3 regions of the Neobacillus oceani genome follow, and region 1 is predicted to be linked to each of the others. Evidence: riboswitches for the same ligand, from Rfam matches in the RefSeq annotation. Region 1 holds a riboswitch; each other region holds the start of a gene.
The links. Region 1 has a riboswitch for S-adenosylmethionine ahead of V1499_RS17580 (methionine ABC transporter ATP-binding protein). Riboswitches for the same ligand answer to the same signal wherever they lie in the genome.
Positions count from the first base shown of each region.

Region 2: it holds a riboswitch for S-adenosylmethionine, as region 1 does, so the genes downstream of both, metK (methionine adenosyltransferase) here and V1499_RS17580 (methionine ABC transporter ATP-binding protein) in region 1, are expected to answer to the same signal.
Region 3: it holds a riboswitch for S-adenosylmethionine, as region 1 does, so the genes downstream of both, V1499_RS10050 (methionine ABC transporter ATP-binding protein) here and V1499_RS17580 (methionine ABC transporter ATP-binding protein) in region 1, are expected to answer to the same signal.

Region 1 covers NZ_CP143543.1:3,453,179-3,463,401, reverse strand. The annotation lists gene V1499_RS17625 (transporter suffix domain-containing protein) at 1-130, opposite strand, end outside; gene V1499_RS17620 (Cof-type HAD-IIB family hydrolase) at 294-1,070, shown strand; gene V1499_RS17615 (arsenate reductase family protein) at 1,375-1,731, shown strand; gene gcvH (glycine cleavage system protein GcvH) at 1,813-2,193, shown strand; gene V1499_RS17605 (YusG family protein) at 2,320-2,559, shown strand; gene V1499_RS17600 (toprim domain-containing protein) at 2,769-3,137, shown strand; gene V1499_RS17595 (thioredoxin family protein) at 3,134-3,445, shown strand; gene V1499_RS17590 (MFS transporter) at 3,993-5,267, shown strand; gene V1499_RS17585 (hypothetical protein) at 5,420-5,767, shown strand; SAM riboswitch class I at 5,831-5,930, shown strand; SAM riboswitch class I at 6,102-6,214, shown strand; gene V1499_RS17580 (methionine ABC transporter ATP-binding protein) at 6,375-7,400, shown strand; gene V1499_RS17575 (methionine ABC transporter permease) at 7,393-8,061, shown strand; gene V1499_RS17570 (MetQ/NlpA family ABC transporter substrate-binding protein) at 8,114-8,953, shown strand; gene V1499_RS17565 (carboxymuconolactone decarboxylase family protein) at 9,131-9,502, shown strand; gene V1499_RS17560 (hypothetical protein) at 9,709-9,957, shown strand.
Region 2 covers NZ_CP143543.1:3,292,615-3,302,837, forward strand. The annotation lists gene V1499_RS16605 (TIGR01212 family radical SAM protein) at 1-984, shown strand, start outside; gene V1499_RS16610 (class I SAM-dependent methyltransferase) at 986-1,558, shown strand; gene V1499_RS16615 (tetraprenyl-beta-curcumene synthase family protein) at 1,603-2,673, opposite strand; gene V1499_RS16620 (lysophospholipase) at 2,797-3,603, opposite strand; gene V1499_RS16625 (gamma carbonic anhydrase family protein) at 3,747-4,271, shown strand; gene asnB (asparagine synthase (glutamine-hydrolyzing)) at 4,364-6,253, opposite strand; gene metK (methionine adenosyltransferase) at 6,595-7,794, opposite strand; SAM riboswitch class I at 8,017-8,133, opposite strand; gene V1499_RS16640 (thiol-disulfide oxidoreductase DCC family protein) at 8,250-8,624, opposite strand; gene pckA (phosphoenolpyruvate carboxykinase (ATP)) at 8,752-10,223, shown strand, end outside.
Region 3 covers NZ_CP143543.1:2,026,967-2,037,189, forward strand. The annotation lists gene V1499_RS10035 (iron-containing alcohol dehydrogenase family protein) at 1-385, opposite strand, end outside; gene V1499_RS10040 (MetQ/NlpA family ABC transporter substrate-binding protein) at 522-1,361, opposite strand; gene V1499_RS10045 (methionine ABC transporter permease) at 1,424-2,086, opposite strand; gene V1499_RS10050 (methionine ABC transporter ATP-binding protein) at 2,079-3,089, opposite strand; SAM riboswitch class I at 3,184-3,290, opposite strand; gene V1499_RS10055 (hypothetical protein) at 3,666-4,139, shown strand; gene V1499_RS10060 (DUF3885 domain-containing protein) at 4,200-5,117, shown strand; gene V1499_RS10065 (hypothetical protein) at 5,217-5,606, shown strand; gene V1499_RS10070 (DUF6843 domain-containing protein) at 6,188-6,937, shown strand; gene V1499_RS10075 (RDD family protein) at 7,012-7,524, shown strand; gene V1499_RS10080 (hypothetical protein) at 7,589-8,284, shown strand; gene V1499_RS10085 (GNAT family N-acetyltransferase) at 8,356-8,880, shown strand; gene V1499_RS10090 (helix-turn-helix domain-containing protein) at 8,998-9,531, opposite strand; gene V1499_RS10095 (alpha/beta hydrolase) at 9,721-10,223, shown strand, end outside.

The sequences.
Region 1 (10,223 bases):
ACGAACTAAGCGGGACGAGCAGGATTGCCGCATAGAAAACGCACGATACAATAATCAATAAGACGCCTAAACGGGTGAGCGTTGCTTTTCTCTTTTGCTGGGCGGCTGTTGCTCCCTCATTCTCAAGCATGAATGACCTCCGATTCTTTTTTCTAAATTATATAGCATTGCCGCCCTGCAGGCTATTGAAAACTGGTGCGTCAGCTTGGTGGATAATTTATGCGTACTTCTGTACAATGGGAAGAATGAACGCAAGTGTGCGGGATTTTTTAAAAAAAAGAAAGGTGTTGGACATGGAAAAAAGCATAATCTTCTTTGATATTGACGGGACTTTGCTTGATGATGACAAACGTCTCCCAGCATCGACAAAGGAAGCCGTATTCAAGCTAAAGGAACTGGGGCACGAGGTTGCGATTGCGACCGGACGCGGGCCGTTCATGTTCGAAGACCTCCGCGAGGAACTAGGCATTGATACGTATGTTTCCTTTAACGGGCAATACGTCGTCCTCCGGGGCAAACCGGTTCACCGTAACCCAATGAATGAGCGGGCCCTTGAGCAGATCACCTTAACAGCTGCAGAAGACAATCATCCCCTAATTTATATGGATCCGTTTGATATGAAAACGAGCGTTCCTGAGCATAACTGGATCGACGAAAGCATGGGTACCCTCAAGCTTTCGAAAAAACCTTCGCATGGCCCTGACTATTTCCGGAACCGGGAAATTTATCAGACACTTCTTTTCTGCCAGCATGAAGAGGAGGTTCGCTATGAAAAAGCATTTAGCGAATTTGATTTTATCCGCTGGCACCCACTCTCCGTCGATGTCCTTCCAGCTGGCGGTTCGAAAGCGAAGGGGATTGAAAAACTCGTCTCCGCCATGGGATTGTCCATTGAAAATGCCTATGCATTTGGCGATGGCCTGAACGACATCGAAATGCTTTCATTTGTTCCGAACAGCGTTGCCATGGGAAATGCCGTACCGGAAGTGAAACAAGCCGCAAAGTATGAAACCATCCATGTCAATGACGGCGGCATTATGCACGGATTGAAACTCGTAGGCCTGCTTTAAGGGGAGGGCGGGCATTCAAATCTGAAAAATCAAGCACACGGACCGTCTGCGTATCACGTAGAAAATCCAAATTGATGTCGTTCCACTGTTTCAGGCAGAAAACCGAACGGAATCAAAACTAGGGTTCCCCGCTTTCTTACGCCGAAAAGAATATGGCAATTTGGTGGCAAAATGAAAATGCATGCAGGAATTTGCGGGAACGTGACGAATAAGTAATTTGCGCCTCATAAGCAAAGGGCAGAATTATGATTTTTCTCACTGATATGATACTATTTCAGGGGAAGAATCTTTAGGGGTGATGCAGTTGGCTTTAACGTTTTATTGGTACCCGAAGTGCGGGACATGCAGGAACGCCAAAAAATGGCTGGATGAGCACGGGATTTCCTATGAAGCGGTACATATCGTCGAGCAGCCGCCGTCAAGGGACGAACTAAAGGACCTTTACGAAAAAAGCGGGCTCGAGCTAAAGAAGTTTTTCAACGTGAGCGGCCAAAAATACCGTGAACTTGGCTTAAAGGATAAAGTCAAGACAGCTTCCGAAGAAGAGCTGCTCGATATCCTTGCTTCGGACGGGATGCTCCTTAAACGGCCGATACTGACTGATGGGAAAAAAGTTACCGTCGGATTCAAGGAAGAGGACTACAAAGAAATGTGGCTTTAGGTGCCTGTGCCGGTCTCGGCATTCATGGTAGTATCGATTAACAATCGATAATAGACAAAAATGGATATTGGAGGGATTGCAATGAGTACACCAAAAGATTTGCGGTATTCAGAAGAGCATGAATGGGTAAAAGTTGAAGGGGAAAAAGTGCGGATCGGCATCACGCATTTCGCGCAATCCGAGCTTGGCGACATCGTTTTCGTAGAACTGCCTGAGGTCGGCGATGAAATAACAGCGGACGAGCCATTCGGCAGCGTCGAGTCCGTCAAAACCGTTTCTGAACTTTACGCTCCAATTAGCGGCAAAGTAGTCGAAGTAAACGAAGACCTTTCCGACAGCCCGGAATTCGTCAACGAATCCCCATACGAAAAAGCATGGATGATCGTTATCGAGCCTTCCGATATGAGTGAAATCGAAAAACTCATGACAGCCGAGCAATACGATGAAATGACCAACGAATAATACAACCGGAGGCCACCTTTAGGAGGGCCTCTTTTTTGTGAAAATTGGCCAACGCCCTAACTTTCCCAACTATGCATTCCAAACGCACCGGGCATGCTAATGAAAAAACAAAAAGGGTGGTCAACCATGACATTAAATGTAAAGAAGCTCGACATAACCGACAGGGTGGTTGGAAAACTGAAAAACGGGGAAATAAAACTATACCTGGAAAACGAACCAATCGGCCGCATCATGCTCGAAGGCGAGGTCGACTTCGAACTGGACAGACGTTTCGACGTAGACCAACAGAGGATTTTCCAGCACATCACCTTTACCGAATACCCCGACGCAAAATATACCGACTGCCAAGATGGTGGATGGTGCTAAGGGCGCTGGCTTAATCCGAAGATAGCGTAACTTAAATCAGGCACAATCCCAGGAAAAAACGTTACACAGATGCCAGTCGGCACCACCCGGGGAGCAAAGTCCTGTATGTTCTTGTATGGCAGTGGTATAGTTGAGGCAGGACGGGAGACTACACACAAAACGCGCGTTTGAATAAGCTATTACCAACAACTTTCCTGCAGGTGATGTCAATGAGCGAAGAATACGCGGATAAAATTATTATTGTTGAAGGCAGATCGGATAAGAAGAAGGTTCTCGGAATGATTAAGGACCGTGTAGAAGTTATATGCACGAACGGGACCATTTCACTTTCCAGGCTTGATGAATTGATTGATTCGTTCGGGGACAGACAGGTGTTTATACTCGCGGACGCTGATGAAGCGGGTGAAAAGCTGAGGAGGCAATTCCGCAGGGAGTATCCGGAGGCGGAGCATCTCTATATTGACAAGATGTACAAAGAGGTCGCGACAGCACCATACCATCACCTTGCCATGGTGCTTTTGGCCGCAAACATTGATGTTCATGCCGAATTTTTGGAGATGGGCCGGAACGCGCAATGAAGGAATGGACAAGCGAAGAAGCTTCCGCCTTTCTTCAAGGCGCGAAAACAGGGCTGCTCTACTTTTATACGCCTCTGTGCGGAACCTGCCAGGTAGCTTCGAAAATGCTTGAAGTTGTCGCTGCAATGAATCGCCAGATGGAAATTGGCAAAATCAATCTCAATTATGCTCCCGAATTCGCGGAGACTTTTGCGATAGAAAGTGTCCCTTGCCTTGTGTTTATCAAGGAAGGGCAAGCAATCGATTCCATTTATGCGTTTCGATCTGTACCGTACCTGCTGGAAAAAATACAAACTGTTTTACGATAAGCGGATGCCGGAGTGCATCCGTTTTTAAATTTTCGAGGGCCACAGGCAGTGAGATGAGTCCCGAAAACTATGTAATCGGGACACAGACCAGGTTTTAGAAGCGCTAAGAGTCCCGAAAACCAGGGAATCGGGACACAAAACCGGTTTTAGAAGCGCTATGAGTCCCGAAAACCAAGGAATTAGGACACAAATCAGGTTTTAGGTCCAAGATGAGTCCCGAAAACCCCAAAGCCCAACCACCTTCTGCCATCGACAACGGCACTTTCTTGGAGAAATCAACAGCCATATCCCCACTTAACCTTACGAATGAGCACGCAACTTGAGAACACTCCATATCCAACCTGCCAGCCCTCTTATGGCAACTGCTTTCGCCACCCCCCTCAAAATTCGAACAAATTTCAAAAAAATAGGCATGTACCAGTAAGTTCCCTAGTTTACAAAATGTTCCTGACCGATTATGATACTTAGGGAGGCGAAATAAATACGCTTTCCAAGAAGGGAATTATGGTTCGGGCTATGCCCGTACATCTGCAAAGGGCGGATCATGATGGCATTTTACAAAGGGTGGGCCCAACAGTTTAACGCCTATAACTACAATATTAAACTGAGTATGGCTGCCAATATCATTACCCAGATTGGAATTGGCATTTTCATTGTTATTTATAATTTTTATGTTCGCGAATTGGGTTATTCGGAATCCGTGAACGGGCAGATTATTTCAATGGCATCACTAGCTACGGCGATGGTCCTTGTACCCGCAGGAATCATTGGCGACAAATTCGGCAGGAAAAGGGTTATTTTCACGGGCATTCTCGTATCTGGAACCTTGCTCATCATGAGAGCATTGGCAGCGGATGAAACGATGCTTGTGTATTTGGCATTTGCTGCGGGCCTTTCGGGCGCATTCCTGCAAGTTTCGGGAATACCGTGGCTGGCTGAAAACTCTGACCCATCCCAGCGGGTCAACCTGTTTTCGCTCCACTTCGCTTTGATGACTGCGGCGAGTGTAATCGGGAACATGCTGGGCGGAATTTTGACCGATTTTTTCGGCCTTTTTTTCACCAGTCTTGAAAGCTTGAGGATCACTCTGTTGATCGGGGCCGCAATTTATTTGGGAGGAGCGATCCCGGCCTTTAAGTTCAGGACCCCCGCCAATCGTATGGAAAAATCGCAAACAGATGACGCCGGAAGGAAAAAAGCCGCGTTTAATTGGAGCGGTTTCAAAATCATTGCCCTTTTTGCAATCGCGCAAATGCTGATTGGATTTGGGGCGGGGCTCGTCATTCCGTACCTGAATCTTTATTTTGCGGGACGGTTTTCGGCTTCAACATCGACGACCGGATTCATCATTTCACTTGGCCAGGCGGCAACCGCTTTTGCTATGATTATCGGGCCCAAGGTCGTCAAGCGCGTCGGGGAGGTTAGGGCTGTCGTTATCCTGCAGTTGTTGTCGCTTCCATTCCTGCTTTTGACCGCCTACACGGAAAACTTGTGGCTAGCCGCGATTGGTTTCCTGTTCAGGCAGGCGCTCATGAATGCCGGGAACCCGATTCAAAGTTCGCTCATCATGTCACGTGTTGACGATTCTATGAAGGGATTGGCCAATTCGATCAACCAGACTGTTTTCAATTTAGGGTGGGCGTTTATGGGGCCGGTTTCAACCGGAATCGTAGTCAGGTACGGCGACTATTGGGGCTATGCATATGTCTTCACGATAACCGCAAGCCTTTACTTAATTAGTTCTGTTTACTTCTATCTTGTTTTCGGGAGGAAGGTTTTAAAAAACCAGGCTTCCCAGGTTCCAAAAGCTGCCGGAATGTGACATATTTCCCCGGAATTTTTGCATTACCTTTTAGCTTTGGCGGATTTTTTTGAAAAAAACACAAAAGAAGCCTGCTTATGAAGATTTTGTCGAACGAATAATGGAGGATTCCTACTTCCGGAAATGAATTAAGTAAGCAGGGGGGATTCACAATGATTGAGCAGATTCATCGGTTCTGTGCCAATTTTAATAAAAAGCCGCATATCCATTCTTTATTTGGCAGCAGCCAGACGGTTTATATACAAATTGGAGGTTCTCTTGTGGAGTTTGGGGACGGTAAGGCGATTGTTTCAAACGGTGAGATCCTAAGCAAACCCTTGCTTGCAAACATCACGGGAAGCCCTGAAGCTATCAGCGAACTGCTTTGCGGCACGAAAAGAATACGCGATCTGCTCAATCATCGGGCAATAAATATCGATGCGTCTTTCCGCACTGTGCTGAAGCTTGAATCGATCTTTCTTTTGGCAAAGGAAAATGAGTTTGAAAAAATTCCCTATTGACGGGAATTATGTATTAAGATAAACTTTCATTAAATCTTTGGCAAGATTCTAAAAATTTTATAATTCTTATCAAGAGAGGCGGAGGGAATGGCCCAATGATGCCCGGCAACCGGTGAAAGCACGGTGCCAATTCCAGCAGGGAGACTCCCTGTAAAGATAAGAGGAGATAGCCCCTCTTCTTATGGAGCGGGTTTTTATTTTTAGGGGATTGTAGATGATTTTCCATTGTGCAATCCTGCCTGATATTTCCGGCCCTAGTTCAAAAACTTCTTTATTGACACCTTAATTTCGCCATGATACGATAGCAATCGTGATTAATTGAATAGCTTAGCTACTCTTATCAAGAGAGGTGGAGGGATGTGCCCGATGAAGCCCGGCAACCGTCACAGGATGATTTCTGTGAAATGGTGCCAATTCACACAAAGCGTTCGCTTTGGGAGATGGGAGAAAGGATAAATGTTTATTATGCCTTTCTGCCCGGTTGCAGAAAGGCTTTTTACTTTTTTCGGAATGAATCCTTTTGTATATTCAAACGATAGGATTAGATAGAACAAGGCATGATTGCTGCCCTGCATGATGGGTAAATGGGTGTAAAGAAGGTGATTCGATGATTTCGATAAAAAATGTCAGAAAAAGCTTTCCTTCAAAACATGGGACACTGACAGCGGTTGATAATGTCAATCTCGATATACGCGAAGGGGAAATCTTCGGCGTTATCGGGTACAGCGGCGCCGGCAAAAGTACGTTGATCCGGATGCTGAACAGGCTAGAAAGCCCAACCGAAGGATCCATAACGATTGCAGGCCGTGAAATCTCGAAAATTTCGGGAAGAGAGCTTAGGAAGGCACGCCAGGAAATCTCAATGATTTTCCAGCATTTCAATCTTCTTTGGTCACGCACAGTCCGGGAAAACATCGCGTTTCCGCTTGAAATTGCCGGAATTTCGGGGCCGAAGCGCAAAAAGCGTGTCGATGAGCTAATTAAGCTTGTCGGCCTTGAGGGCAGGGAAAATGCGTACCCGTCACAATTAAGCGGCGGGCAAAAGCAGCGTGTCGGCATTGCTAGGGCGCTTGCGAATAACCCAAAGGTCTTGCTTTGCGACGAAGCGACATCCGCTCTCGATCCGCAGACGACGGATTCGATTCTTGACCTGTTGGTCGACATTAACAAGCGGCTCGGTTTGACGATTGTCCTGATTACCCACGAAATGCATGTTATCAGGAAAATCTGCCACCGCGTCGCCGTTATGGAGAGCGGAAGAATCGTTGAGCTCGGCCCGGTGCTGGATGTCTTTAAGAATCCACAGCAGCCAATAACGAAGCGATTCGTCCAGCAGGTAACGGAGCCTGAGGAAACAAAGGATGCGGTAGAGCATCTACTCGAACGCCTTCCATCCGGAAAGGTCATCCAGCTCACATTTGTCGGCGAGGCGACTGAACAGCCTCTTATCACAAACTTGATCAGGAAGTTTGATATAACGGCCAATATTTTGCAGGGAAAGATCTCACAAACGCAAAGCGGATCCTACGGTACTCTGTTCCTTCATCTTGATGGACCGGAAAGCGAACTCGGAAAGGCGCTGGAATATATTAATTCCCAGCAGGTAGGCGTGGAGGTGATTGCGAATGCTTGAAACCTATTTCCCGAATGTCGTCTGGGAAAATATGTGGGCGGCAACACGTGAAACGCTTTACATGACGAGCATATCCGTTGCAGTTACATTTGTCCTCGGCATCATCCTTGGATTGCTTCTCTTCCTTACTGGGAAGGGCAACCTTTGGGAAAATGCATTCATTAATAAAATCATTGCAGCTTTTGTGAATGTCTTCCGTTCAATTCCTTTCATCATCCTGATTGTCCTGCTCATCCCGTTCACGGTTTTCGTAGTCGGGTCCATGATAGGGGAAAATGCCGCATTGCCGGCACTCATTATCGGTTCGGCGCCGTTTTACGCGAGGATGGTTGAAATTGGGCTGCGTGAAATTGATAAAGGTGTCATCGAAGCGGCCAAATCAATGGGCGCGTCAACCTGGACGATTATTTGGAAAGTGCTATTGCCCGAATCAATGCCGGCGCTTGTTTCCGGAATTACCGTTACAGCGATCGCCCTTGTCAGCTACACGGCAATGGCCGGCGCGATTGGCGCTGGAGGACTTGGAAACCTTGCTTACCTTGAAGGCTTCCAGAGAAGCCGCAATGACGTAACAGTTATGGCAACTATCATCATCCTAATTATTGTTTTTATCATTCAATTAATCGGGGATACGATTACCCGTAAATTGGATAAAAGATAAATCCCTCAGTCCGCGCGGCTGATAGTTTACTTACAACAAAGGAGAAGAGAACATGAAAAAATGGCTTGGAACACTTTTAACATTCGCCCTTGTCCTCGTACTCGCTGCTTGCGGCAGCTCCGATGACAACAAAGCGGGAAGCGACAAAAAGGAAGACGACAACAAACTCGTTGTTGGCGCTACAAACGTACCGCATGCTGAGATTCTTGAAGAAGCGAAGCCGATTTTAAAAGAAAAAGGCATCGACCTTGAAATCAAAACATTTACGGACTATGTTCTTCCTAACAAAGCATTGGACGCAAAGGAACTTGATGCTAACTTCTTCCAGCACATTCCATATTTTGAAGCTCAAATCAAGGAAAATGGCTATGATTTTGCCAACGCTGGCGGAGTCCACATTGAGCCGATCGGCGTTTATTCCAAGAAATACAAGAGCCTTGATGATTTGCCAGATGGCGCGCACATTATTGTGAGCAGCTCTGTTCCTGACCATGGCCGCATCCTTTCCATGCTAGAAAGCAAAGGGCTAATCAAGCTGAAAGATGGCGTTAACAAAGTTGAAGCGACTGTTGAAGACATCGTTGAAAACCCTAAAAACCTTAAATTCGATGCGAAATACGAAGCAAAGCTTCTGCCGCAAATCTACAACCAAGGTGAAGGCGATGCAGTGCTCATCAACTCGAACTATGCAATTGACACAGGCCTGAACCCAATTGAAGATTCAATTGCCATTGAAGAATCTGATTCACCATACGTCAACATCATCGCTGTCAACAAAGGCGATGAAAACAGCGACAAAATCAAAACTCTTTTGGAAGTCCTGCACTCCAAGGAAATTCAGGACTTCATTCTTGAAAAGTACAAAGGCTCAGTCGTTCCGGTATCCGAATAATCGGCTTGCGGACCGGCTTTCCTTAGGAAAAATGTGATACTTCTAATTTGGTGGCCCCCATTCTAAATGGGGGCCGTTTTTTGTTTATCCTTGGATGGAAGCCTGCCGTCAATACGCATACTTCCCCGGCCATTTCTTCATACTAACGAGGACAATGAATCGTTAGGAGTGGAAGAAATGGAACATTTTCACGAGCCCAAAAATTCAACTGAAGAAGCATTATACGAATATAAAGCTGGCCTTGGCGTCTTTACGAAAAAAATGCCCGAAATAGCGCGCCTGTACAACGCGTTCACAGAGGAATGCTTTAAGGAAGGCGCCCTCTCCCAAAAGGACAAGCACCTGATTGCGCTTGGCGTTTCCCTTCACGCGCAGGATGAATATTGTATCATTTATCACCTGAAAGGCTGCCTTGACCAAGGGGCGTCCGAGGATGAAATTCTTGAAACAGTCGGCGTCACTGCGGCATTCGGCGGCGGCGCTGCCATGAGCCAAGGCGTCACCCTCGTCCAGGAAGCAATCGACGAACTCAACCAGCTGAAGCAGTAAAAAGATAATCCTTCCGTAATGGCAATTGGAAGAGACCTCAATCAACATCGGAGCTATGAAGACAGTTTTGAAGGAGTTTTGAGATTGATACTATCTTCATTCCTACCCCCAACAGGAACATTTTTCCACAAGTTCCTCCCTTTACCGTCCGGAAATTTGTTTTTATAAAATGTCCAAGGGTATACACTTAAAGTCGGAGAAATTCAATGCAAGAGTCAATGGCCATTTTACAAAAACCAAACGCAATGGGTAAACGAAAGGACGTTTTATTTGTGGAAAAGCTTAACATGAGGTATACATCCGAGATGGAGAAAGCGATGCAAGGATCTCATGGGGTTGGGTACGAGGAGTACAAGCTAAAGCATGACGTGCGGATGGAGGTTGAGCAGCGCCGCGAGAGGGAATATGTGAAAAGCCAGCGGATGATTGCGGATATAGAGCGGAAAATTTTCTAGGAAAAAAAACCCTGAAAGAAGGCGCTCCCGGATGGGAACACCTTCTTGCGGGATGGACATACTATATAATAGGAAGAAAGCCGGAGAGCCAGTGGACCGTATCATTGGCTTTTCGGCTTTTTTTAAGCTATTGTTAAAGCGTGTATACATGAAGCTGTCCGGGCAAGGGGACAATACCCTTGAAAAATCGAAAGGGAAATTCTCATTCTGCCTGGTTCAGTGACAATCCGATAGCGCCGAAACATTCGGTTTAGAGGGTTGCTAAC
Region 2 (10,223 bases), 160 kb from region 1:
GCGCAAACCAGCCCTTTTCCATATGCAATGGACAATAAACGATATCATACGTGGAATTACCACCTTCGAGGCCAATTTGGGCACAAAGTATTCAAGGTGGCGCTAGATGGAGGCTTTGACTGCCCCAACCGGGATGGAACAGTCGCGCATGGCGGCTGCACATTTTGCAGCGCTGCGGGGTCGGGGGATTTCGCCGGAAAGAGGGCCGATGAACTCGAAACCCAATTCAATGAAATCAAGGCAAAAATGCATACGAAATGGAAGGATGGCAAGTATATGGCCTACTTCCAGGCTTTTACGAATACACACGCCCCTGTTGCCGAGCTCCGCGAAAAATTCGAGACTGTCCTTAATCAGGAAGGAGTTGTCGGGCTGTCGATTGCGACGCGTCCCGATTGCCTTCCCGATGATGTTGTCGATTACCTTGCCGAACTGAACGAGCGAACCTATCTTTGGGTCGAACTTGGGCTTCAGACAGTCCATGAAAGGACAGCCCAGCTCGTCAACCGCGCGCACGATTACAACTGCTATAAAGAAGGCGTCGCAAAGCTCCGCAAACACAATATCCGAATTTGCACGCATATTATTAACGGCTTGCCGCTTGAATCGAAAGAAATGATGCTTGAAACAGCACGTGAAGTGGCAATGCTTGATGTACAGGGAATCAAAATCCACCTGCTCCATCTCCTGAAAGGAACGCCTATGGTTAAGCAGTATGAAAAAGGGCTTCTAGAATTCCTAAAGTTTGATGAGTATGTGAAGCTTGTCTGTGACCAGCTTGAGCTTTTGCCGCCTGAAATGATCGTCCACCGGATAACCGGTGACGGGCCAATTAATTTGATGATTGGGCCAATGTGGAGTGTCAACAAATGGGAAGTGCTGAACGCAATCGATGCGGAAATGAATCGGCGGGACAGCTGGCAGGGGAAGTTTTACGAAAACCGCGAAAATCGCATTGGTTCAAGAGAAATTGGGGGTATTTGAAATGAAGCTTGATGGCGTCCTTCCTTTTGCAAGGATTTTGTTGGAAAAAGCGGTCATGGAAGGCGGCGCCGCCGTCGATGCGACGATGGGAAACGGTCATGATACACTTTTCCTTACCCTCCTCACAGGCGAAAATGGGATGGTTTTTGCATTCGACATCCAAGCCGAGGCGTTGGAAGCGACAAAGAGAAAGCTTGCCGAAAATGGCACAGGAAGCAGGGCCACACTTTTCCATGCCGGCCATGAACGGGCAGCGGAGCTAATTCCCAGCCAGTATCACGGGCAACTGCAAGGAGCAATTTTTAATCTCGGCTATCTGCCGGGAAGTGATAAAAGCATTGTCACAAAACCAGCAACAACGATTTCGGCCATTGAACAGCTGCTCGGCATGATGGCTCCCGGCGGAATCATTGTCCTCGTTATCTACCACGGCCATGAAGGCGGTGCGGAAGAACGCGACAGCCTGCTGTCATTCGTACACGGGCTTGATCAGAAAGAGGCACATGTCCTCCAATACGAGTTCATCAACCAAAAAAACAACCCGCCTTTCATAATCGCAATCGAGAAACGGTGAAAGAAAAGAGGCATCCGCATGAAACAATTCGCGGATGCCTCTTGTTAATTTGGCATGAGTCTTTGGAAAAAACGGTAAGCAATGCCGTTTACGTAGAAAAACTGGCTAACGGGGCCGCCATACTTGATGATTTTTTTAGCCAGTTTCCGGACCCCTTCCTGCCTGCGGACCTTTTCGTCGGAAAGGTAAATGCCAAGCAGTCCCCGGTTGATTAGCTTGTGGAATCGCTGGTTCGGCAGGCCGTCCGTATGCCGGTCGGCCTCTTCCATAAAGTGCATGAGCCTGTTGAACAGCGTTTCCTGGTTTTTGTAATAAAAACAAAAGTTCAAATCACCGCCAGCGCGGTCCTCCTCCTGGTCGATAAAATAATCAAGCAGAATATGGAGCCCCTGGATATAAGGAAAATAGCCATTCATAACCTTTTCAGCTTCCTGTTTGCCAAAATCGTTCCCGAGTGCATAGGACACTAAGCAGTAAATACCAAGCGTCGAGCCGGAGCAAGCGGAAAATTCGTACCATTCCATCTCTGGCATCCGGGTTTTATGCCGTTCGAACCATTCTTGCAGGCGGGGTTCCCTCTCTTCGGGGGTAACATGCTTATGTACCTGGAGTTCGCAATAAAAGCCGCACAATTCAAGAAGGTAATCCCTGATAACGGGATACTTCTTCATTGAAGCAAGGACTGAATTGCATTTTGCGACAAGCTCTGCAAGGTAGCCGCCATCATCCCTGTCCTCACGCTTGCTGTAGTAATCCCCGTGAGGCTCCCCCAAGATGAGCGCATCGAACATCGCATCGTGGAGGCTCGCGAAATCATCCGGGTCGAGCGACGTGCTCCTGTCGCAGAGATTATCGAGATAGTCGCTTATTGTTTGGTAAGCGACGATGAACGAAATTGCCTGTTTATACTCCTCTTTTGCGATGAGCGCGAGAATGGCACCGCCTTCGCAATGGAATGCCTTAGTTTCTATGCTTGCCAGTGCCTGTTTGCGTAACTCCTGATTGGGAATGGCTTCGGCCCTTTTTTTCCAATATGACATTTCTTCTTTAACTGCCGGAAAAATCTTCCGATATGATTTAGCCATTAAGCTGGCTGGTTTCAATGGGATTGCCATACGTATCACCTACTATTCAAAAAAGCGCAGGCGCCTGAAAGAGGCTGGGGCGGAAGTTTTTGCCTTTTACGGCAATCTTCCGATCCGTTATCCCTCTTGGCGCCCTTACTAGCATTGTGTATTTTATTCAATTACATAGCCGATTTCCCGCAGCTGGCCGTGGACAAAGTCGCGGGCGTATTCAAATACCTTGTCTCGCTCTGGTTCATTGAAGATTTCATGGTAGAAGCCCGGCCATTCCTTGAACCGTTTTTCTGAAAGCGGCGCCTGGTTGAACCAACTCCTGACCGCTTTTTTGTTGACAATCAAATCATCCCCCGCCTGCATGACGAGCTTAGGTACGTCCTGGATATGCCCAAGGTCATGGAAGGCTGCTTTCATCGCATCCTGAAGTTCTCGGTACCATCTTACCGAAACCTTGGTTACATAAAGAGTGTCATTTAAATCAAATTCCTGGACTTCCTTATTCTGTGTAGCCATCTTAACGGTAATTCCCGAATTCATCCTGAGCGAAGGGAACACAACGTTCAAGCCATAAGAAAGCAAATTAATAAACTTTGGCGGCTCATGCACAAGCCCAAGGCATGGAGATGAAAGAATCGCTCCGGCAATTGTTAGTTTTTCTTCCTGCAGAAGCCTTATCGCAATCAACCCACCCATGCTATGGCCGAGCAGGAAAACCGGCAAGCCGTATGTATAGGCTGCCTCAAGCCATTCCTTCACTTCAGTTAAATATTCATCAAACGAATCAATATGGCCACGGTATGCGCGGGTAGTCATCCCCTGGCCGGGAAGGTCGCCCATGATTACATGGAACCCGGACGAACGCCACATTTCAATCAGCCACCCGTAGCGGCGGTGATGCTCCATGGCTCCGTGCACCATCACGATGACGGCCTTTGCTTCACCGTCTGCTTCCCATTTCCACATAAAACCTTCCTCCCAGCAACCGAAAACTAGCGTTAAAAGTACTATAACATAGAAATGTTTACGAGATACCCATTTTGCTTTGCAAGTTTGGAACAAAATCCGGTACACTTTCAGTGAATGATAAACATAAAGGGGAGTATTCAATGATTTATCCGTATAAGGGCAAGTATCCGCAAATCGATGATACCGCATTCATCGCCGATTTTGTCACGATTTCGGGAGACGTGGAAATCGGGCCGGAATCAAGTGTCTGGTACAACACGGTCATCCGGGGCGATATCGCGCCTACCATCATAGGTAAAAAAGTCAATATCCAGGACAATTCCGTTCTTCATCAAAGCCCTGGCAACCCACTCATACTCGAGGATGAAGTGACAATTGGCCATCAGTGCACCTTACATAGCTGCATCCTCAGGAAAAACGCACTCATCGGAATGGGTTCCATCGTCCTCGACAAAGCAGAAATAGGTGAAGGCGCCTTTATTGGAGCGGGAAGCCTCGTACCGCCCGGCAAAAAAATCCCTCCCCGTACACTGGCGCTCGGAAGGCCCGCCAAAGTAGTCCGAGAACTAAACGCAGAAGACATTAAGGAGATGGAAAGGATTACGAAGGAATACGCCGAGAAAGCCCAGTATTACAAGAGCCTTACTCCTTTGAACCAGAAGTAGATGCCAACCGCATGACCGGTTTTTTCCGAGAATAAACAGAAAAGGAACTCCCCTGACGAAGCGGGAGTTCCTTTTTTAAAAATAAGTTAATGCTAATTCATCGCTTGATACGATTTCTCCGCACCAAAGGAATACTTATCTTCAACGTACACCTGATGCCATACCATGAACATGAGAACTGTCCAGATTTTCCGGCTGTTATCGACTTTTCCGAGGCAGTGGTCATCCAGAAGCTTAAGCAGGTATTGTTTGTTGAACAAGTGATCCGTGTTGCTTTCGCGGATGAGATCCTTTGCCCACGTATTCATTTCGTCCTTCAGCCAGTGGCGGATTGGTACTGGGAAACCAAGCTTCTTCCGATTGAGTACATGCTCGGGAACAACGGTTTCAGCCGCTTTCCTTAAAATATATTTCGTTGTGCCATTGGCGGTTTTCAAATCGGCTGGAATTCTTGAAGCGACAGCAAACACTTCCTTATCCAGGAACGGCACCCGGAGCTCAAGTGAATGAGCCATCGTCATTTTATCGGCCTTCAACAAAATGTCGCCGCGCATCCACGTATGAATGTCTATATACTGCATCCTGTCGACAGGATTATAGCCTTCGCTTTCCGAGTAAAGTTTTTTCGTGATATCGGTAAAATCAAGCCCTTCTCGGTACACGTTCAGTAACTCGCGCTTTTCTTCCTCGGTGAAAATTTTCGCGTTCCCGATATAACGCTCTTCCATGGGGGTTACCCCACGCTCGATAAAGCTCTTGCCTCTTGTTCCTTCAGGCATCATCCCAGCAATTCCTTTTAGAATGACTTTTCCGACCCGCGGAATCTTGTTAAACACCTGAAGGTCACCTGGCTCGCGGTATATATTATACCCGCCGAACAACTCGTCCGCGCCTTCACCTGACAGGACAACGGTTACATGCTTCCTGGCCTCGCGGGCGACGAAGTACAACGGAATACAGGCTGGATCGGCAAGCGGATCGTCCATATGCCACATGATTTTCGGAACCTCGGCCATATATTCCTCAGGGGTGATGACGTAACTTATATTTTCGACCCCGAGTTTGTCGGCGGTTTCTTTGGCCACATCAATCTCACTGAACCCGTCCCGCTCAAAACCGACCGAAAACGTCTTGATGGCGGGATGGTATTCCTTCGCGATTGAGGCGATGATCGACGAATCGATGCCCCCGGACAGGAATGAGCCAACAGGGACATCACTTCGCATATGCATTTTAACTGAATCAAACAGAACGTCCCTAATTTCCTGGACGAACTCATCTTCGGCTTTCAGCACTGGCGTGAAATTAGCCTTCCAATACCGTTTGATGTCCATTTTCCCGCCAGCTTTTTTTGTAAAATAATGGCCCGGCTCGAGCTTATGGATTCCATCCGTCATCGTCTCTGGCTCCGGGACGAATTGGTACGTCAGATAATGCTGAAGCGAATCATAATTAAGCTCTTGGTTATCAAGCGCGAGCAGGATGCTCTTTTTCTCTGAAGCAAAAAACGTCCTGCCTCCATCTTCATAATAAAAGAAAGGCTTTATCCCGAAATGGTCGCGTGCGCCGAACAGCGTCTTCTCCTGTTTGTCCCAAATGACGAACGCGAACATCCCACGCAACTTTTGAACTGCTTTTTCCTTTAGATGGCTGTACAGGGCGATGATGACTTCCGTATCCGATTCCGTCGCGAATTCCAAACCTTCCTTTAAAAGCTCATCACGAAGCTCGAGATAGTTGTATACCTCACCATTGAAAATAATCCAATAACGCTCGTTTTCATATGTGAGTGGCTGGGCGCCGCACTCGATATCAATGATGCTCAATCGCCTGAAGCCAAACTGCACATGTTCGTCAAAATAGTATCCGTCATCATCCGGCCCGCGGTGGGTGATGATATCATTCATGCTTTTAAAAATCTTCTTTTCTTCGTCCTTGAAATTCTGTGCCTGCTCATGAACACATCCGATAAAACCGCACATATGTAGTTCACCTACTCCGATCATTGCATTTTTTTGACTGTGATAATTCGTTTAGTTGAGGTTTCCCTCGGCACCATTTACTTCCACTAAACGAGCGTAAGCCCTAAAGGGTAACTGTCCCTAAAGGTCCGATAAGTTGACCTGACCATCAGCGCGAAAACCACCTGTGATGGAAGGTTCACTCTATACTACCATTTTTCAAAAAAAATTTGCACTTACAGCTAGAGGAAAAATGAGGCAAATCCTTGATATTACACCAAAAACAGCGCCAGTAACACTATTTCACGGCGCAAAAGAAAAACGGGAGTTACATATTATAATGCAATTCCCGTTTTGTCCAATTATTTGGATGCCTGTTCCTTCAAAGCGGCAGCCTTATCTGTCCGCTCCCAAGGGAGGTCGACATCATTGCGGCCAAAGTGGCCATAAGCGGCTGTTTGTTTGTAAATTGGCTTACGAAGATCAAGCATGTTGATGATTCCGGCAGGGCGCAGGTCGAAGTTGTTTTCAATCAATTCAACAAGGACATCTTCGCTTACAGTGCCTGTTCCAAATGTATCAACCGCAATGGATACAGGGCGGGCAACACCAATCGCGTAGGCAAGCTGGACTTCAACCTTGTCGGCCATGCCTGCGGCGACGAGGTTTTTCGCAACATAGCGCGCTGCATAAGCCGCGGAACGGTCAACCTTTGTCGGATCTTTTCCGGAGAAAGCGCCGCCGCCATGGCGCGCATAGCCGCCATACGTATCAACGATAATCTTGCGGCCAGTAAGCCCGGCATCGCCTTGAGGGCCGCCGATAACGAAGCGTCCAGTCGGGTTGATGAAGTATTTTGTCTTTTCGTCAATTAGGTCTTGTGGAACTACAGGGCCGATGACATGCTCTTTTAGGTCTTTCTGGATTTGTTCCAGAGTCGCCTCGGGACCATGCTGCGTTGAAATAACAATTGTATCAATCCGGACTGGATTGTTGTTTTCATCATATTCAACCGTTACCTGCGTTTTTCCATCCGGGCGCAAGTATGGAAGTGTTTCATCCTTGCGCACTTCCGTCAGCCTACGGGAAAGCTTGTGTGCAAGCGAGATTGGAAGCGGCATTAGCTCTTCTGTTTCATTGCAGGCAAACCCGAACATAAGTCCCTGGTCCCCCGCACCGATTGCTTCAATTTCCGCATCGGACATGCTGCCTTCACGGGCTTCAAGCGCCTGGTCCACGCCCATGGCGATATCGGCTGATTGCTCGTCAATGGATGTTAATACGGCGCACGTATCGGCATCGAAGCCATATTTCGCGCGTGTATAACCGATTTCACGGATTGTGTCACGGACAATTTTCGGGATATCAACATAAGTTGACGTTGTAATTTCACCCGCTACGAGGACAAGGCCTGTTGTAACGGAAGTTTCTGCAGCGACGCGGGCGTTTGCGTCTTGTGCCAGGATCGCATCTAAAATCGAATCCGAAATCTGGTCGCAGATCTTGTCTGGATGGCCTTCAGTCACTGATTCAGACGTGAACAAACGGCGTTTTGATGGCATCTGGATTCCTCCTGTATCTTCTTTATAATGAGGTCAGCTGCATGGATTTTTTCCGGCCTGCCTAGCAACCTCGGTTTCACGGTACTCATTTCCCTAAGTAGTATGAAGTAAACCTGGGGGTTTTATGAATCCCCCGCTCCTAAAGATGCTGATTCGTAAGGCTGCAAATAAAAAACCTTCCCGTTTGAGGAAAGGTTGCCATTGAGTGGTTTGCGCCTTTCACTCTTATCGTTCAAGGCAATCGCCTTGCATCAGGTTTGGCACCTTTTCCGGGAAAAATACCTCGGGCAGGTTGCCGGGCTTCATAGGGCCTGTCCCTCCACCGGCTCAGGATAAGAGAGTATCCGTTCAAGGTAAAATCATACCACACAGTTGAAGCATGTCAATGATTTTTATGTTAAAAAATTATCTTCTAGAACCATTTAATTTTAATGGGAATTTTCATAATAAAACCATTAAATTGAACAGCTTCCATCCGCACACCTTTCGCCCATCCATTTATACCTGTTCCTGGCTATCCAATTGTAGATTGGAATACCGGCCTTTGCGGCAAACGGCAGGTAAAGGAGCAGTGCCGGCATGAAAGTAACAGGGAATTGGAGCAGCATTTTCCGGGCTGCAAAAAATCCTTTGTAAATCCTGCCGTTCCCATCAATTACGTGAAGCTCCCTGCGAAGGTCGATCGTGCGGAAAGCAGGCTTACGGCCCTCTTTTTCATATTCCTGAAGAGAAAGCCATTGGACACGGCCAAGCCAATCCAGTTTTTCTGATTTCGCCTTCGACTTATTGCACAGGACACAGTTCCCGTCATACAGCGCCAGCAGCTCCATCGTTCATCCCTCCAAAATTAATTATAAAAAAATAGGTTATTAGTATAGACCAATTATCCGAATGTGCTATACTATTCGTGAGATAAAAAAGCTCTTAACAAACAATAGGCAAAGGGGAAATTATTAAATGTTTGGTGTGCATAATCCAGAAACTCCATTCAAGCTGCTGAATGAAGAAAACCTTCTAGTCCAGCTTTCCGTTCCGGAACTGGTTGAAAAAGTGTTGAGCCGTGGAGAAGGGCTGCTGACATCAACCGGGGCAATCAGTGTTTCGACCGGCAAATATACAGGCCGTTCTCCAGAAGATAAGTTTATTGTCGAAGAAAAGTCCAGCAGGAGCAAAATTGATTGGGGCACGATTAATAAGCCCATTTCGGAAAAAGCCTTCTCCAACCTCTATAATAAAGTAATTGATTATTTAAAACAAAAAAATGAAATTTTTGTGTTTAATGGATTTGCTGGAGCGGATAAAAAATACAGGCTGCCAATTCAGGTGATCAACGAATACGCCTGGCACAACCTTTTTGCACACCAGCTGTTCATTCGTCCCGAGGAATCCGAGCTGACCGGCCATAACCCGGAATTCTCGATTATCTCCGCCCCTGGCTTCAAGGCAGACCCGGAAGTGGATGGAACCAATTCGGAAACGTTCATTATCATTTCTTTTGAAAAGCGGATCGTCCTAATTGGCGGAACGGAATATGCGGGGGAAATGAAGAAATCGATTTTTTCAGTCATGAACTATCTATTGCCCGAGGCCGGAATCATGCCTATGCACTGCTCGGCCAACGTTGGGATTGAAGGCGATGTAGCCTTGTTCTTCGGCTTGTCGGGCACGGGCAAAACAACCCTGTCCGCAGATGCGAACCGCCGCCTGATTGGTGACGACGAGCATGGCTGGTCTCCGAACGGCGTCTTCAATATCGAGGGCGGCTGCTATGCGAAAACAATCAACCTCAGCCGTGAAAAAGAACCGCAAATCTTTGATGCAATCTGCTTTGGGGCAGTTCTTGAAAACGTTGTGGTACAATCGGACACCCGCGTCGCCGACTATGATGATGGGTCGCTGACTGAAAATACGCGGGCCGCCTATCCGCTAGAGGCGATTAAGAACATCGTTTCGCCTAGCGTCGCCGGCCATCCGAACACAATCGTATTCCTGACAGCCGATGCTTTCGGTGTCTTGCCGCCAATTTCAAAGCTCACAAAGGAACAGGCCATGTACCATTTCCTTAGCGGATATACGTCCAAGTTGGCTGGCACCGAGCGCGGAATCACTTCGCCGCAAGCAACGTTCTCCACTTGCTTTGGCGCGCCATTCCTGCCACTTCCGGCAAACCGCTATGCGGAGATGCTCGGGGAAAAAATCCTTGAGCACAATGCGCAGGTATTCCTTGTCAACACTGGCTGGACCGGTGGTGAATACGGAACGGGCAACCGGATGAAGCTGGCATATACCCGCGCGATGGTCCAGGCGGCCCTTGAAGGGGAGCTAAGCAACATTGAAACGGTCCAGGACGAAATTTTCGGCCTGCATGTTCCGCTCCATGTCCCAGGAGTTCCTGACGAAGTCCTGCAGCCTGAAAAAACTTGGGCCGA
Region 3 (10,223 bases), 1.4 Mb from region 1:
CATAAATTACGCTTAGCGGTGTCCAGGCTGCACACGTTGCCGCAAGAGTTGGAATTAATAAGAATGGAACCGAAACAAGGTTTCCGGCCGCCTTTGCGAGGTCAAGTACTTTCCCGCCGCCAATTGCGATGATTGCATCAAGGCCTTTATTTTTAATGAGCCCGCCAATCCGTTCGATTTCTTCAATAGAACATTCCCCGCAATACGTTTCATGCCGCGCAACGATTCCTTTTGGAAAAAGAGATTTTGCCGCGTTCCATGAGTTTTTTCCTGTCAACAAAAGGGGCTTTCTTAGTCCATGGTTGGCAAGGATATCGGGGAGGGTATCTAGAATCCCGGACTCACACGCATAATAATTTGGTGCGCCCCGGACTTCAAGTTTCATGCTGCTCATCTCCTTATAAATGAAGCCAGCCCATAACGGTGCTGGCTTCTTAAAATGATTATTTTTCAAAAAAAAGTTGTTAAAAATGTTCCGTTTCAGGCAACGCAACGGTTACAGCGCAGCGCCAGCAATCCTCTTAGCGGTTTTTCATCCATTCAGGCTTGCCGAACCCCTGGAAGTCGCTGTCGATTGTCTTTTCGAATTCTTCTGATTCAACTGCGGCCTTCAGGTCTTTTGCAAGCTGAGAATCAAGGTCTTTCGTATTGACAACGACGCGGTTGCGGTAATCATCCGGCATATCTTCCAGCTGAAGTGCATCGAGCAGGTTCATTTTTGCTGCAAGGGCGAAGTTGCCTGGTACAAGGGCAAGGTCTACGCTTTCAACAGAGCGTGGAAGCTGGGCTGCCTCGATCGGAGTGAACTTAAGCTTCTTTGGGTTATCCTTAACATCCTTTTCTGACGCTGTTAGTGGATCGATTGAAGAGTCAATTGTAATGAGATTGGCGTCTTCAAGCACACCCAGCGCCCTTGCTAGGTTTGTCGGGTCGTTTGGCAGGGAAACCGTGCTGCCTTCCGCGACTTCATCGATTGATTTGAATTTCGTAGAGAAAATTCCCATTGGGGCAGTCGGAACGATGACGAGTTCAGAAAGCTCCAGGTTGTTTTGTTTCGCGAAGTTTTCCATATAGATTTTGTGCTGGAACAGGTTTGCATCGATATCGCCATTTCCAAGGGCAAGGTTTGGCTGGACGTAGTCGCTGAATTCAACTACTTCAACTTTGTAGCCATTCTTTTCAAGGACAGGCTTGATCGCTTTTGTCACCATATCGCTGTATGGGCCAGCGGTAGCACCGATTTTAATGTCTTTCTTCTCGGCTTTTTCCCCGCCTTTGGAGGCGGATTGGCCGGAATTGCCACAGGCAGCCATGACACCGAGGCTTAGTACGAGAATAAGGGCAAACAAAACTTTTTTCATTTTGGAATCTCCTTTGTTGTTTTAATTTATTTTGAAAAGCAAAGTGCTTTTGCAAAAGCAGGTTAACGTCTGTCGACTTTCCGGCTGATCGCATCGCCAGATAGCTGGATAATCTGGACCAGGCAAATCAAGACCACGATCGTAACGAGCATGACGGTGTTATCGTAGCGGTAATAGCCAAAGCGGATGGCAAGGTCTCCAATCCCGCCGCCGCCAACAATGCCGGCCATCGCCGAAAAGCCAATCAAGGAAATGGTTGTCAGCGTGACGCCTTGGATTATCCCGGGCCGAGCCTCTGGGAGGAGGACATCCTTGATAATCATCCACGGAGTCGCGCCAACCGCAACAGCCGCCTCGATAATTCCCTTATCAATTTCCCTCAGGGAGGTTTCTACCAATCTCGCAAAGAACGGAATGGCGGCAACCGAAAGGGAGACACTGGCGGCAATCGGACCGATTGTTGTTCCTGTAATCAATTTTGTCAGCGGCAAAAGGCCGACAAGCAAAATGATGAACGGAATGGAACGGATCATATTGACCAAAAAGCCAAGAATCGATTTAATCGGCCTGTTTTCAAGGAATAATCCTTTGTCCGAAATAAACAGCAGCACTCCGAGCGGCAGGCCAACGACAAGTGCCACGCCCAGTGAAATAAGGACCATTTGGAGAGTCTGGAAAAATGCCTTATTCAGGTCAGGGAGCATTAGTTGGATTGTTTCAACCATGTGCAATCACCTCCACGTTATTGGTCCTGTCGATGAGATAGGAAATGGCTTTATCAATTTCTGTTTTTTCACCAGTCAGTTCCATAATGAAAATTCCTAGGGGAACCGATTGAATATACTCGATTTTTCCATGAAGGATATTGCCTTTCACCCTGAATTGCTGAAGTACATCCGATACAATCGCTTCCTCGGCCGCGTTGCCCTTAAAGGTGATTTTTATGACAGTGCCCTCACGCCTTGCCAAAAGATGTTCCGGTAGCTCAAAATGAAGAACGCTGTTAATGAAAGCCTTTGTCAGCAGCTGCTTTGGATTGGCGAAAACATCGTAAACCTGGCCTTCTTCGATGATTTTTCCGTCCTGCATAACCGCAATCCGGTCACAGATTTCCTTTACAACATCCATTTCATGGGTGATAAGCACAATGGTAAGGCCAAGCTCCCGATTGATTTTTTTTAAAAGAGAAAGAATGGACTTCGTCGTACTCGGGTCCAATGCGGATGTCGCTTCATCGCACAGAAGGACATTCGGGTCGTTTGCGAGGGCCCTTGCAATCCCAACCCGCTGCTTTTGCCCGCCGCTCAGCTGGGCCGGATAGACATCCCGTTTATCGGTGAGCCCGACAAGCTCGAGCAGCTCGGTTACCCGTTTTTCAATCTGGGATTTATTCTTTCCAGCCGCTTTAAGCGCGAACGCAATATTCTCGAAAACCGTCTTTGAGGAAACGAGATAAAAGTGCTGAAAAATCATCCCGATTTTCTGCCTCGCTTCACGCAGCTTTTTATCCGAAAGGGAGGTAAGCTTGAGCCCATCGATGGTAATCTCGCCCGAGGTCGGTTTCTCAAGCAGGTTGAGGCAGCGGATCAATGAGCTTTTTCCTGCACCGCTGTAACCGACTATCCCGAAGATTTCACCTTTTTTAATCTGAAGCGAAACATTGTCGACCCCTGTAACCGTTCCCTTTTTCGTTTTATATATTTTTACAACTTTATCGATTGCGATCATGGATATCCCTCCTGGATCGTTCCTAAAACATTATTTTTCCATAACAAAAAGCCTCTTTCATTCAGAAAGAGGCATCGTAAACAATTTTGTTAACGACTTATCTTCCAGAATGAATCCATTCTGCAGGAAGTGGCACCGTACCCAAACTTGGGGGTTGCCGGACGTCATAGGGCCTGATCCCTCGGTCTCTCTTGATAAGTGTTTATGTATGAAATTAACAATACTTATCTTAATCCCTGGAAAAAAGGCTGTCAACAGCCAATTTCCACAGAATTTTCTTGTTAACGCTTACAATGTTGCTAATTAAGGGAATTATCGAAAAATATTTTTTAAAAGAGTTATTAGCTTCTAGATTGCACAGATGTAGAATTTTCGGAAAAACTGGCCTTTAGCCAAGGGCAGTTTGAAATGAGGCAGACCCCTTGAAGAGACTTACCTTAAAGGCTCCGAACCAGGCAAACTTTTGGGGGAAGAATCCATTTAGACTTTCGTATATCGTTAGTTGATGTGGGGCATATTCGCTTTTTGTTTACTTTTTATGTTAAAAACCGTCTAATTGAGAAAGGGGGGGTTGTTTTGAAAATTAAAACGTTAACATTTTTGATATTTGCTTATTCGATATTTTTCATGGCAGGCTGTACGAATGGCAACGAAGGAGACAGGGCGATAGAGGCTGAATTTTTCAGAATGGGAGCATTTATTGAGGCTAATGGAAAAGAGTACGAACTAAAACGAGGGGGCTATAGATGGGAAACCAGGTTGAAATCAGGGCAAACCAGGGTTGAAATGACAGATTACGCATCCCCTTTTCAAATGGCCTCAAGTTTAGAGGCAATCAAATTAGAACCGAATCAACACGTAAAGATCTTAAATGAAGGCGACCCGCAAATAGAGGTATATGAATGGACAGAAGGTGGAAGAGAGAATAAATATGAACTAACTCGAAATCAATTTGTTACCCCTGCCGATAAAGGTGAATACATCTTTGAAGTTTTTTCAAAATGGAAAAACGGCGAGGCTTCGTATGCTTTTGTGGTGGAAATACAGTAAAACGGTATGATAGTGAATATATCCTTTTTGGCCGTATTATAGAATAAAAGGAGCTAAAAAATGGAGCTGTTCGACCAGTTGATGAAAGAAGCAAACTATTGGATTCGTTTTGAACTAGGGCTTGATGAATTAAAAAGCAAGGATTACTTTAATGAAATCCATCATCGGGTATCCTCGATTTTTCATTCCCTTTTTTACGAGAAAGATACGGTCCTGCTAATCGCAACAGTTAATCAACACATTGATTACAGAGGATACGACCTGCCTGGAATCCATCGTTTCATTAAAAATACCAATTTAGTAAAACGGTTGAAAGTTGAAACCGTCCCTTATGAGCATGATGAAGAGGAGTTAGAAAGAAAAACCACTCGATATAGTTTAAGGGTAGAAAAAGGGGACTTGCGTTGGGGATATCTTTTTCAAGCGATTGCAAATAAGGATTTTGGCAGGAAACCAACGATTAACGGAAATATTTATCTCCTTAATTTGACTAGGAAAACAGTGTTGCACATGTATGATGACCGCGGCTGCGATGTTTATAGTCTGGAGAAAGAAACCCTGCTGCCTATTTACCATAAATTCAGGAAGTGGATTTTGGACTATAATCGGATACAAATTGACCACATATTCCAAGAAGGATTATGTGGTTACTCTGAAACCTCCAATGAATTGGAATATAGACTTAAGATGAATGAACAGAAGGCAAAAGAAACGAAAATCAATTTATTTTTTACAAATACATGCGTCATCACTCACAAGCTGGAAATTCCAAAAGAAGCTGCAGAACAGTGTGTCAATGAAATGAGGCAAACAGGGTTTCCAATTGAAGTTGATGAGGATCATTTTGATAACATTGTTGTTAAGGCCATAAAAACTGAGGCTTTGGCACTGATTGATTATCAGTCAGAACTTATGTCTTTGTACGCCAAGAAATATAAAGGTAAGTATAACGGCTGGTCAGCGAAAAGGGCTTTTTAATTATTCTGGACGTCTGGGTGCATGAAAAGTTAGGGGTATTGCCGTTTGGCCTCGGGCCGAAGTTTCCGTATTTTTTTCAAAACGAGAGGTGAATGAAAGATGAATTTCAAACTGAATCCCGTAGCAAATTTAAAAAATGAGTTTAATGGATATACCGTCGCGTCCGCATCTTTGGGCCCAAGGGGAGAAATTTGCATCCTTGGGGTGAATGAAGTCCCTGAAAGAATTGATGGGATGTTCCCGCCTGTGCAAACCGAAACCAGCCACAATTACAAGGTGATTATATTAGGAAACGGTTACAGGCAAGAGGTTGAACTTCCAAATCAAAGTTGGAATTACCATTTCATCCAATTAATCGACGAGAATCACATTCTCCTGGTATGCGCGAGGGCTGAATTATATGAAAATGGCGATTATGACCGTAACGCGAAAGTATTTGATATGGATGGCAACCTCATTCGCGAGTTTTTGCTTGGCGATGGCATCTAGGATTTATATGTTACTCGCGAAAATAAAATCTGGACTTCGTATTTTGATGAAGGCGTTTTTGGGAATTATGGCTGGGATAACCCGATTGGAGCGTTTGGGTTAAGGGCATGGGATTCGGAAGGAAAGGAAGTCTATACATATCCAAATGACGACCCGCACTTCATCAGCGACTGCTATCCGCTTAATGTTGCCACGGAAGAGGATGTATGGTTTTATTTTTACACGGAGTTCGACCTTGGAAGATACCATTATGGAAAATTAGAGTATTACCGACCGGATGTTAGCGGTTCGGATAGCTTTATCCTCTATAATGGGTATTTTTTATTTCGAGGCGGCTATGAAGACCGGAATCAATATACTCTTTATAAAATGGGGCCTGGGAATCGTTTGACTAAGGTAACGACACTTTCACTCGCCAATGAAACAGATAATTTGCTGACAACTTATCTTCTTAGCTGCCGTGGGCCTGAGATGCTTTTTGTAAGTGATAATAAAGCAGTGTATGTGTTACATCTTAAAGATCTATTGCGTGAGAGAGGTTTTCTGGAAGGTTAAATCCTCATGGAAAAGGAGCAATACTAATGAGGTTATTGAAAGTTATTTTTGGAACCATCATTTTATCATTAATAATTTCACTCTTTGGTTCGTTAAAAAACTTCACCCCACTATCAAAGAGAGAACCTGATGTTTACTATTCATCAATTGGGGAAAGTTTCATCTTTGCATTTATGTACATTACGCCGTTTTTGCTCTTGACGAGTATAATAGCTTTTTTGATCTATGTACTAATGGAAAAGATACACCGTTTGTCAAATATTTATAAGGCCTTTAAGGTTGTTTTAAGTATATTTATAGCAGCTTCTATCACGGCGCTAACTCTTTTTTTATTTGACAATAACAATGAAACCAACGATATTTACCTGATACCGCAAGGGTTTGAAGGAGACGTTTACGCTTTCTATAATTTAAAGGGAGCACCGAGGGTTAAAACTGAGGATGGTTATGAAGTCCATGTAATTAATGAAAAAGGTTATTTTTTAACATCGAAACCTGATATGGACTATGGCACTGTAACGGATAAATATTTTTATGTAGATGAAAAAGGGAAACGAACTCCTATTAGCAATAAATGTGTCAGCTTATTCGGTACTGGCGGATTTTCAACAACTTCAGGTCATGTAAAAATAGATCTTCGTTATACTGGCTTCAAGCTAACAAAAGATCGTTGTGGCCAGGAATTTATGACGGAAACTTATGGTTCGGGAGAAAATAAAGAAAACATCATCGATGAAATCGTAAAGGAATACTACGGAGTTGAACTTGGACTTTAACCCTTAAAGGGAAGCTGGTTGGAGAGAAATTGTTTTTAGGGTAATTATGAAACGAAATAGAGGAGCCGGTCGGTATGTCTTATGCACCGTTTAAAATCCGTATTTACGCTTTCTTACTAGATTACCTTGTAATCGTTTTATACGGTATTTTTGTAGTAGGAGCGATTTCTTTTGTGTTTCGATCCCATTTTACCCCCTTATTTTCAAGTTCCCCTGTAACAGCTGAACTGACAGGTTTTATTATGATGACATTCCCAGTTTCGCTTTATTTTATTTTAGGGGAATGTTCCAAATGGCAGGGGACATTTGGAAAAAGAAAAGTGGGGATACGTGTTGTTGACAAGGTGGGTCAGCGTATTGGATTCGGCCGCTCAGCTTTGCGAACAGCTATCAAGTTTCTTCCTTGGGAGGTAGCCCACTTCGGCATGTGGCAATTAATGCTTCCGTCTGACTGGTCCGAGAATACGGTTTATATGATCCTAACCGCTGTCAATCTTGTAATCGTATTCTATTTAATAATTCCTTTCACGAATAAAAAAAGGAAAAATGTTTATGACTGGTTAGCCGGTACGGAAGTCGTTAGATGAACAGTAGGTCAGCGCTTATATGTAAAATTACAATTTAGGTTTCAAAAATTTAGGAGGATGATAAGTGAATAACTTGGTAGATCGAGCAGTGAAAAATAATATAGCGTGGTGCGGGATTGTTTGTGATTCACACGGAATTGCAGGAATTTCAAAAGAAAACCTATGGGGATTGCTTTCAAAAGCTCCACCATTTTACCCCGAAATCATTACACCAAGTAAGAATGTAACGATTGAAGAATTAGTGTACTTTATCGAAAATGGAAAGGTATCAAGCATTAAAGATAGTTATGCAAATATTGATTTGGCACCTCTTGGTTTTAAAATTCTATTTGAGGCAGAATGGATTTCTCATGCTTCTTTATCAAATCAAGAGCCAATTCAAACAAACTGGCGTGTGATTTCAACAGAAGAAGATTTAGCTCAATGGGCTACAACTAGTGAATTGGATGGCGTGATTAAACCAGACCTATTAAAACTAAAAAATGTGAAAGTTTTTATACTCCAGAAAAATGATGGTATATACGGGTTTATAGCGAACTTGAATGCCAATGTTGTAGGGATATCCAATGTTTTTTCAGTAGGTATGGAAAATGAAAATCTGTGGCGGGATATTCCCCAGGTTGTAGCAAACCAATTTCCAGGGCTACCCTTGGGGGGATATGAACACAATGATACATTGGAAGCAGCCCATTTGGCTGGTTGGAGATCGCTAGGGCCACTCCGTGTATGGATTAAATCACAGGAATGGCTCAATTCATAAGCAACGTAATGTCGGTGTTGGGCGGAGCTAACAGTGTAAATGGGATCGATGATGACTGGGGGGAGATAAATATGAAGTTTGAAATGGAAAGTGAGCGGCTGACATTTACGAAATTAGTTGAAAGTGATTGGGAACTATTCAGATCAATCAATACCGATCCAAAGCTAATGAAACATATTCGAACAGTACGGAGTGAAGAGGCAATTCGAAACACGTTCGAAAAGGAGCTCGCCTCATGGAGCTTGACATCTACACATTGGTTGACTTGGATAATTCGTGAAAAAGCATCGAACAAAGAAGTGGGTATGATAAGCATCTATTCCCATGATGGAGAGAAACGGGTCGCGGAAGTCGGCTTCATTCTTCTGGAAGCTGCCCAAGGAAAAGGGTACGGGACTGAAGCTATTAGAAGTGTAATCAAGTTCGGGATAGATACCTTTGCCTTTGAGAAATTCACCGCAGTCTGTTCTGAAGACCATCTAGCGTCAAGAAGGGTATTAGAAAAGGTCGGAATGAAGTTGGAAGAGGTTTTACCCGAAAACACGGAAATCAATGGAAGGTTGGTCAATGACTGCTTTTATTCGAGGGACATCTGAGTGTTCGGGGAACGAGCGATAACCCAAATGGTGACCCAGTGACCTAGACAGGGAAAAATAGTGATGCCGGGCTTTTCAGTTTCTGAAATGGCCCGGCATCTTTTTTATACCTAATATTTACTCCGATGCTTCGGTATAAACAGCAATTAGCACTTTAGCGACGTCATCGCCTATATTTTTTACATAATGAGGGACGCTTGCACACCAGCTGAACGTATCGCCCTCTTCCATGATATAGGATTCTTCTCCTTGCTCCGCGAGGATTTTTCCCTTTAGCACCAGATGGCATTCTTCGCCTTCGTGTGCATTTTTACCCCCGGTAGAAGCCCCTAGAGGGAATTCGACGACTCGAATGCTTAATCCTCCCCGTGATGCCAAATGCTCTACCTTCATTTCGGATTCGTTTGAAGTCATAACCTGCCGCTCATTTTTCCTAATGACCGTCATTTGTTTATCTTTTTCTAAAAGAAGGTATGGTAAAGGTACTTTTAAGAAGTTAGCAATCGTTTGTAATGTGTTTATTGATGGAGAAGTGTTGTTGTTTTCAACATTGCTTATAAATCCTTTCGAAAGCCCTGTTCCTTCGCATATTTGCGCGATCGTAATGTTCTTTCTCTTTCTGATGGACCGTATTTTGGAACCGATATCCATTCTTCTCACCTCCCCAAAAAGTTTCTTAATAGTAAACTTAATTTCATATTAACAAAAAAATCGTTGACACGCCATATTCACTTTTGGTATTGTATGAAAGAACAAAGATTCATATAAGTAAACTTTTTGAGCTCAAGCATTTTACGATGAATTGTTTTTTGTGTTTATCATCATGTTATATACAAGGAGGTGTGGCTATTGGACACAGAAATGAATTATGAACTTCGCCGTCCCAGGAATGCTGTTCAAGGGGAAAAATATCCGGCATTATTCATTATGCATGGAATAGGAAGCAACGAACAAAACATGCTTTCTTTAGTAGATGGCTTGGAAGACCGCTTTTATATCTTTAGTGTTAGAGGCCATTTGCCTCATGGACCCGGCTTTGCTTATTTTACGATAGAAGGATACGGCAAACCGCACCGGGAAGTTTTTGACGAGGGAATCAATAAATTATCATCTTTTATAGATTATGCTACTGAGAAATACCCGGTGGACTCTAACAAGGTTTACTTGATGGGCTTTAGCCAGGGAGCGATTGTTTCGATGACTCTGGCGCTAACCCTTGGAAGCAAAATTAAAGGTGCGGTAGCTCTTAGTGGTTATATTCCACAATTTGTTAAGGAAGAATACACGATAAACCCTGGCAATCAGTTATCATTGTTTATCTCACATGGGGAATACGACAATGT